Regions from separate parts of the Salinimonas sediminis genome, predicted to be linked through region 3. Evidence: predicted binding sites of a transcription regulator. Region 3 holds the regulator's gene; each other region holds the start of a gene.
The links. The regulator sigma-54, encoded in region 3, starts transcription at its own class of promoters, with help from an activator protein. The targets are predictions, from matches to a motif close to GTTGGCACGNNNNTNGNNT.
Positions count from the first base shown of each region.

Region 1 (2,207 bases), 1.7 Mb from region 3:
GTACGAGTTAGTCGATGCATTACTGAAAGCGTTAATTGCACGGGCGTGTTTAATAATACCGCCGATGTAATACAAGGCTTCTTCAGACAGACCCGCGTACTTATCGCCCGCGAAAATGTTTTTGCCATCTTTAGAAATAGACTGGTGAACATGCATACCAGAGCCATTATCGCCGACCAATGGTTTAGGCATAAAAGTAGCTGTTTGGCCGTACGCATGGGCAACGTTATGCACAACATACTTATAAACCTGAATTTCGTCTGCTTTTTTCACCAGCGTATTAAATTCGCAAGCAATTTCGTTCTGACCAGCGGTCGCCACTTCATGGTGGTGCGCTTCAATAACCAGCCCCATTTCTTCCATTACCAGACACATTGCAGCACGGGTGTCATGCGCTGAATCTACTGGAGGAACCGGAAAGTAACCTCCTTTCACGCCAGGCCGGTGACCCATGTTGCCGCCTTCAAACTCTTCACCAGAGTTCCATTTGGCTTCCGCAGAATCAATTTTATAGAACGACCCGCTCATATCGGTATGAAAACGCACGTCATCAAACAGGAAGAATTCTGGCTCTGGACCAAAGAATGCGGTATCACCGATACCGGTCGATTTCAGATATTCTTCTGCACGATAGGCAACTGAACGAGGATCACGCTCGTAACCTTCCATTGAGGTTGGCTCTACGATGTTACACCGTACGTTAACCTGTGTTTCTTCGGCAAACGGGTCAAGCACAACTGAATCCGGATCCGGCATCAAAATCATGTCTGACTCGTTAATACCTTTCCAGCCAGAAATTGAAGAGCCATCGAACATTTTGCCTTCTTCAAAAAACTCTTCGTCAACCAGAGCTGCCGGGATTGATACGTGTTGTTCTTTACCTTTTGTATCTGTAAAGCGCATATCAACAAATTTCGCTTCACTTTCTTTAATCAGCTCTAATGCCTTTTCTATTGACATCGTGTCCTCCAGGTATTGATGTAAAGTTGCAGAGTATTTATCGGTACCCTGTCTATGATGTAAAAGACGAAGCGATATTCATGCCATCTGTATCGACAGGGAATTTCGCGGGTTACAAGCACGATACGGCAGCAAAATCTAAATGGATTGCACCAATTTGAGGCAATCCCGGTCCAAAATAGTGCAGTGCATGCGGTGGGCCGATTCTTAGCCTAATGCAATCCCATGGTGCATGCTACCCATAATGGCTACATTTGTACTGGGTATATGACCCGTCATACGTAATAACGTGCGACTTTAGTTGATAATCTTCACTAGTGTGTAAAAATTGAAAAAAAAGAGGCGCAAAAGGATCAGATTTTCTGTACAATCCGCGCACATTTTTTACCTCTGCAAGAATTTTCAACTCTTTCGCCGGGCACCAACCGCAGCTCGGGCAGCTATACAGGCATTTACTTAATGAACACGTACGATATTTCGAAGTTAAGAAACATTGCGATCATCGCGCACGTTGACCACGGTAAAACTACTTTGGTTGATAAACTGCTGCAACAGTCTGGTACGCTGGAAAGTCGTGGTGAGGCTGAAGAGCGCATCATGGACTCAAATGATATCGAGAAAGAGCGCGGTATTACTATCCTGGCAAAGAACACGGCAATTAACTGGCAAGACTACCATATCAATATTGTAGACACTCCCGGACACGCCGACTTTGGTGGCGAAGTTGAGCGCGTTATGTCAATGGCTGACTCAGTATTACTATTGGTAGACGCGCAGGAAGGCCCAATGCCGCAAACGCGCTTTGTTACCCAAAAAGCCTTTGCACAGGGTTTGAAGCCAATCGTTGTTGTTAACAAAATTGATAAGCCAGGGGCACGTCCTGATTGGGTTATCGATCAGGTTTTTGATTTGTTTGATAACCTGGGTGCTACTGACGAACAGCTGGATTTCCAAATTGTTTATGCCTCAGCATTAAATGGCTGGGCGGCGATGGATGCCGAAACTATCGGTACCGATATGACGCCATTGTTCCAGACAATTGTTGATCAGGTTGAAGCCCCCAATACTGACCCTGAAGGTCCGTTCCAGATGCAAATATCGCAGCTGGACTACAACTCTTATGTTGGGGTTGTTGGGGTAGGCCGGATTGCGCGCGGTAAAGTAAAAACCGGCCAGCAGGTTACTATTGTTAATGCAGCCGGCGAAAAGCGTAACGGTAAAGTTGGCCAGGTACTTACGTATCTTGG
Region 1 is NZ_CP031769.1:3,449,453-3,451,659, reverse strand. It holds gene glnA (glutamate--ammonia ligase) at 1-960, opposite strand, end outside; gene typA (translational GTPase TypA) at 1,420-2,207, shown strand, end outside.
Region 1: the regulator sigma-54 is predicted to act here: its motif matches at 1,030-1,048, upstream of glnA (glutamate--ammonia ligase).

Region 2 (2,207 bases), 1.2 Mb from region 3:
GCGATGACGCCATGGTAAGCGCAACAATAGTCATGGAGAAGGCAATACTGGTAGCGGTAATGGTGGCAGAGGCGATAGTGGTAAGAATTTGATGGGACCCATCACGCGATACATCCGGCAAATGCGCAACTACCCACTCACTTAGCATAGGGTAGGCCATAGCCTGAAGACTAAGGGCGTAAAAACAAAAGGACAAGAGCATCATACATACCGGAATGAACCAGTAGCTGGTGCTAATGCCCTCCAACCACGTCCCCAAACGTGTGACAATAATCGTTTGGCGCGTTTTTATACTCATTTACCCTTCGCTTATCTCTTTTTACCTTTTAAGACCGAGGCTACAAGAGAAATGACTAACAGTACCACAAAGACGAAGAATAAGAACTGTGCGATCGACGTTGCCGTACCTGCTACGCCACCAAAGCCAAATATGGCTGCCACAATAGCAATTACTAAAAATATTAAAGCCCAACGTAACATAATGTTTCTCCAATGTTTTAAAGCCAAAAGTGGCTTGTCCTAATTAATGTTTTGCTAACTCTTTTTGCATTTCTTCACGATAATCAACCGCGAGGTTTTTAAGCTCACTGGCAGACAATACTTTCTCAGCAACATCGAAGAACTCTTGTTCTTCATCAGCCAGATGGTGCTCAACTTTTTCCTGTAACGTTTTCAAATGCGTTAACCAGCCTGGCGAGCTCATGTCCGTTTCCTCAAGGGTTTCAATCAGCTCGTCAATCTCATGGTGTTCGGCAATGCCATGTCGAGACAAATCAATTGCATCATCTGAGGCCATTAGCGGCGCGTAAAAGTAGCGCTCCTCTGCCACCGCATGGCTTTCTAACTGCTCTTTTAACTCTTTAAAGTAATCGTGTCGGGCTGGGGTATCACCACTCGTTTCAGCCAGTATCTTTAATAAAGAACGCTGTTTTTCGTGGTCTTCTTTCAGTTCTTCAAAAATCTTCATCAGATGCTCCAGCTTTACCGATATTTGTAATATTTATTTCAGAATTGCTAAGGCTATTGCTAGAATTATTCCAACTTTTCGATTTCTATTAAACCGTGCAAAAACAGATAGATAAAAAGATTTTTCAGGGTTGGGGGAACCCTGAAAAATGGAGCAGGGGGAAGTTATTACACGCATTTTGCAAATAGTGAGTTATATGCCCTGGGCCACCATTGCATCAGCCAACCGTTTAAAACCGGCAATATTGGCCCCTTTCGCATAATTGGTGCGGCCGTTGTGCGTACCTTCTTCCACCATCTTTTGGTGAATATCACGCATAATTTGTTGCAACGTTTTATCTATCTGCGAATAGGAATCTCGCTGGAATGAGGCATTCTGCGCCATTTCCATACCTGAAATAGCCACGCCACCAGCGTTGGCTGCTTTGCCTGGCACAAACGGAATATGGTGCTGTTCAAAAACTTTGCGTGCGGCATCAGTGCATGGCATGTTTGCGCCTTCCAGTATAAAAGCCACGTCATTGTGGACCAATGTCTGGGCAGCATCTTCATCCAGTTCGTTCTGGGTAGCACACGGTAGCGCGATATCCATAGGGGCATCCCACGGTGTTTTACCATCATGCCAGTCGCCGCCGGCATGCTCTTGTAAGGCCGTGAGAATATTGTCTTCGTTAGCTTTATGCGCGATCGCCCATTGAATATCTGCTTCGCTAAATCCGTTATTATTCACTATACACCCCCGGCTGTTCGACAGACTTACTACCGTAGCCCCTAACTGAGCGGCGCGCAGTGCGGCGTGCAGCGCAACATTACCGGCGCCGGAAATACCTATGCGCAGCCCCTCAATCGCCTGTTGGTGATGCTCAAGCACTGCCTGTAGCATATAGATAAGTCCAAAACCGGTAGCCTCTGTTCTGACATGGCTGCCGCCGAAGCTTAACCCCTTGCCGGTTAGTGTTCCGCTGAAGCGATTATGGATATTTCGATACTGTCCATACATATAACCTATTTCGCGGGCCCCGACATTGATATCGCCGGCTGGTACGTCAGTATTGGGGCCGATATGGTGTTGTAACTCTGTCATAAATGTCTGGCAAAAGCGCATGATCTCGTGTTGGGAGCGCCCCTTTGGGTTAAAATCAGATCCACCTTTAGCGCCCCCCATCGGTAATCCCGTCAGAGCGTTTTTAAAGGACTGTTCGAATGCCAGAAATTTCAGAATGGATTCATTAACCGTAGGA
Region 2 is NZ_CP031769.1:1,937,103-1,939,309, forward strand. It holds gene D0Y50_RS08725 (DUF2254 domain-containing protein) at 1-298, opposite strand, end outside; gene D0Y50_RS08730 (DUF1328 domain-containing protein) at 310-480, opposite strand; gene D0Y50_RS08735 (hemerythrin domain-containing protein) at 524-967, opposite strand; gene gdhA (NADP-specific glutamate dehydrogenase) at 1,160-2,207, opposite strand, start outside.
Region 2: the regulator sigma-54 is predicted to act here: its motif matches at 1,024-1,042, upstream of D0Y50_RS08735 (hemerythrin domain-containing protein).

Region 3 (2,207 bases):
GAAAATATCATGGCTATTTTGCAGACCCGCAGCGGGCTTTCCGCTACCAAAAGAGAAGAAGAAGCTGACGCGCTACTTGATGAATTCAATATCAATCATATACGTAATAGTACCGGTATGAGTTTGTCAGGCGGAGAACGCCGCCGGGTAGAGATTGCCCGGGCATTAGCGGCTAATCCGCAGTTTATTTTGTTGGATGAGCCATTTGCCGGTGTTGACCCAATATCGGTAAATGATATAAAGAAAATCATCCAGCATCTGCGCGACAGAGGCATAGGGATCCTCATTACAGACCATAACGTACGGGAAACCCTGGATGTATGTGAAGAAGCCTACATCGTAAGTCACGGAGAGCTCATCGCCCAAGGTAGTGCGGAGCAAGTATTAAGCAACCAGAAAGTACGTGATGTATACCTAGGTGAGCAATTCAAGCTATAGTAAGGTATGAGTGACATTGTCATACCTGTGGTTCACCGCTTAAGTACACGCGTACCCGAGTTTAAAATAAGACGTAGATGAAACCATCTTTACAACTAAAATTTAGTCAACAGTTAACCATGACCCCGCAGTTGCAGCAGGCTATTAAGCTATTGCAGCTGTCGACTCTTGATCTTCAGCAGGAAATTCAGGAAGCCCTGGATTCAAACCCCTTGTTAGAGGTAGATGAAAGCAGTGATAACGATATTACCGAAAAAAATAATATCGATAATGACAACGACAATGTAGAAGCCACTGCCAGCACCAGCGACAACATGGACTCGGGCGAAGCGATGGAGAAAAATGATTTACCCGACGAGTTGCCTATCGACAGTACCTGGGATGAGTATTATTCAGCGTCCTCAGCCCCTGCCCCCGGCCCGGGCAGTGACGAAGATCAAATTTTTCAGGGCGAAACCACCGAGAATATTCAGGACCATCTGCTCTGGCAAATGCGTTTAACGCACTTTTCGGATACCGACCGCGCCATCGCGATGGCGATTATTGACTCGATCGACGAGTCAGGCTATTTAACCGTATCGGTAGAAGATATTCTGCAAAGTGTGAATAGCGAAGACGCCGAAGAAGTTATCGAAGAAGATGAAGTTGAATGTGTGTTGAAACGTATTCAATTATTCGACCCACTTGGTTCGGGATCGCGCAGCCCGCAAGAGTGTTTGCTGGTTCAGCTACGCCAGTTCGCTATCGACACGCCTTGGCTGGAAGAAGCCAAAATGCTGTTACAGGATTATTCAGACTTATTGGGCAGCAAAGATTATCGTACCTTAATGCGCAAAACGAAGCTGAAAGAAGATGAACTGCGTGAAGCAATGCGGTTGTTGCAGACGCTAAACCCTCGTCCAGGTAGTGCATTAATTACAAAAGAACCCGAATACGTGATTCCGGACGTATCAGTTACTAAGCGCAATGGACGATGGGCAGTTGAGCTCAACCCTGACAGTTTGCCAAAGCTTAGCGTAAACCAGCAATATGCTGCGATGAGCCGCCGCGCCAGAAACAGTAGCGACTCACAATTTATTCGCTCGCACATGCAAGAAGCAAAATGGTTTATTAAAAGCCTTGAGTCACGAAATGATACGCTGCTTAAGGTAGCCAACTGCATAGTGCAGCAACAAATGGGCTTTTTTGAACATGGCCCGGAAATGATGAAACCAATGGTTTTAAACGATGTCGCAGAAATGGTAGATATGCATGAGTCGACAATTTCCCGGGTAACTACCCAGAAATATATGCATACACCGCGCGGTATTTTTGAATTGAAATATTTCTTTTCAAGCCACGTGGCGACAGAATCTGGTGGTGAGTGCTCCTCTACCGCCATACGTGCACTAATTAAGAAGCTGGTGGCTGCCGAGAAACCTAGCAAACCACTTAGCGATAGCAAAATTGCTCAGTTGTTGGCCGAGCAAGGTATAAAAGTTGCCCGGCGAACAATAGCAAAATATCGGGAATCGTTATCGATCCCACCGTCGAACCAACGCAAAAGCCTGATTTAGTAGGGCTTGCTCACAATAAGGAAGACGAACTATGCAAATCAATCTTACTGGTCATCATATTGAGATCACTGACTCTTTGCGTACTTATGTCGATACAAAATTCAGCAAATTAGAGCGTCATTTTGACCATATTTCTAATGTTCATGTCATTTTAAATGTCGAGAAACTGGCACAGAAAGCTGAAGCTACGGTTCACCTTAGTGGGGCGGAGGT
Region 3 is NZ_CP031769.1:716,389-718,595, reverse strand. It holds gene lptB (LPS export ABC transporter ATP-binding protein) at 1-438, shown strand, start outside; gene D0Y50_RS03235 (RNA polymerase factor sigma-54) at 516-1,994, shown strand; gene hpf (ribosome hibernation promoting factor) at 2,026-2,207, shown strand, end outside.

Region 4 (2,207 bases), 280 kb from region 3:
CCAATAACGCGCCACCGTGCATTCCATCCAGTAACGATATGGCCACAGAAAATTGCCGCGAAGCGCTACCATCCGACCAGAAGGCTAATGCAGATGCTGGTGTTCGCTCTACGCCTAAATCGATAATGGTGGCCCCTAAGACATACTGAGTATTGTGCTGGCGGGCTAGCGCGGGGGCTTGTTCAATCACCGTTTGTTGGTACCAGTTGGTACTATAAGGCGCAATGGCTTGAATACCCACGGTGGATGAGTGACGTGCAAAGTGCTGCTGTAAGTGGCGGGGCAAAACGTGGGTTAATTTTTGTAGTTGCCCGTCCAGTGCCTGTTGAGGATACTGGATAGGAAAATAGGTGGTAACCAGGGTTTTTTGAAACCCGGCCGCCGCACACTGCTCGGCCTGGGCAAATATGTCGGCCCTGATGCGCACAGTGACATAGTCTTCATGCCATATTTCATCAACTAATTCGAGCTGGTTTACTTCACCGTTAGCCTGAATGCTAAACTCTTGCGGTTGCAATAATCCATTTACCAAGGTTTGCACGCTATGGACGGAAGCGCCTGCAAACATCAACGCTTGTTTAAGCGCTTCTTCCGTTGCCAGGCGTCTGGCCTCGCTTCGTTCAACCCCGGCTACCAACGCCTGGCCTTGGGCTTCAAACCAAGCGGCATATGTTTGCCCCATTGGTATAATCAATAGCGCAGCCATGGCAATAGCCCACCGGGTACACGATAGCCGAAGCGGTTCTGCATTAAACGTATAACGTGTGAATGTGTTGAAAAAGCTCATAGGTATGCCCAATAGGTGTCAGATTATTGCCTCTCGCTGGCTACCTTGCACGTTTTGTTCCTATTTAGCGCATCCCATAACAATACACTGGACATATGAATAAATGGGCATGTTACTTGCTGGGTAACTTACCAGATAGCAGCGGTGAAACAGCAAACAGCGAACATTGCACGGCAATGGCTAGCAATGCGTCAAAAACGCGTCGTCCGGATAGCGATGAAACAAATCGGGCGGCATGCGCTAACCCTGTTTGGAACAAAAATTTACGTGGTAGATAATAATGAATATCAAACACAAGCTTACCCTGGCGGTATTATTAACCGCCGGCCTTGGTTCTGGCTGTACCTCTTTGTTTGACAAACATGTAGAGTGGGAAACCGTAGAACCTGCCAGTTACCCGGTGCTTAAAGCAGTAGGGTATGCCCCGGTAAACGCACAGGCTGGTGCAACCGAAACAGAGCGCACCTTGATGGCGATGAGAGCGTCTAAACTGGATGCTTACCGTGAGTTAACCGAGCAGGTTTACGGCCAGCGTATCAGTGGTGAACAGTCCGTTGCCAATATGGTGGTGGCGAACAGCCAGTTAAAAAGTTCGGTAGAAGGGGTGATTCGCGGGGCCAAAGTCGTCAAGGCTTATCCTGTAGGAGAAGATACGTACGTCACTGAGCTGGAGCTGGATATGCAGCGAGTATACGATATCTACCTGACTACGGCTAAACCTAAACGGGTTCGCGACGTAACCTACTATTGATGGTGGAGCCTATTGATGGCGAAACAGTTTATGCTTGAACACCCGTGCCGGAACGGCCGGAATTAGGTTTACCACTTTTATCGTAGGTTAGCGATTCTTTGGCTCTGACTTCCAGCATAAGATTGCGTAAATGGGTCAGTCTTAACTGGCCTTGTTCCACGGCACGCTGGTTTATCTGGGTTTGATACTGGCATTGTTCCAGCAGTTTTCGAGCTTGTTCAATTAATGGTGCGGCAGCAGCAGGGGCTGCATCGCCGACCATTTGAATCTGGTAGTTTTTCTGGAGGTGGCTATCCGTTTCCTGGATAAGTTCAAGGGTCTGTTCCTTATCACGCAATAATTTCATTAATGCTTCGGCATTGCGTGAACTTATCAGGTGCAGTTCTTTATCAAGCAGGCTGGCCAGCGTTTCCAAATGGGTAATCTGCTTTTCCAACACTGATTGAAGAGACTGCATATATTAATCCTATGATTTTAAGCCGAACACCTGTGATTCCAGCTGCGCAATTTTGCGCGCTAATGACTCAGGGTCAACGCGGTAATCACCGCTCTGCACAGCTTTTTTAAGTTTATCTACTTTTTCCTGATCAACAGGCGCTTCAGCACTTTTCTTTTGCACTTGAGATAACTGTTGGGCAGACTGTGTCAATGATACTGAATCCTGTCGTG
Region 4 is NZ_CP031769.1:992,696-994,902, forward strand. It holds gene D0Y50_RS04480 (flagellar assembly protein T N-terminal domain-containing protein) at 1-787, opposite strand, end outside; gene D0Y50_RS04485 (LPP20 family lipoprotein) at 1,068-1,538, shown strand; gene flgN (flagellar export chaperone FlgN) at 1,567-1,995, opposite strand; gene flgM (flagellar biosynthesis anti-sigma factor FlgM) at 2,005-2,207, opposite strand, start outside.
Region 4: the regulator sigma-54 is predicted to act here: its motif matches at 952-970, upstream of D0Y50_RS04485 (LPP20 family lipoprotein).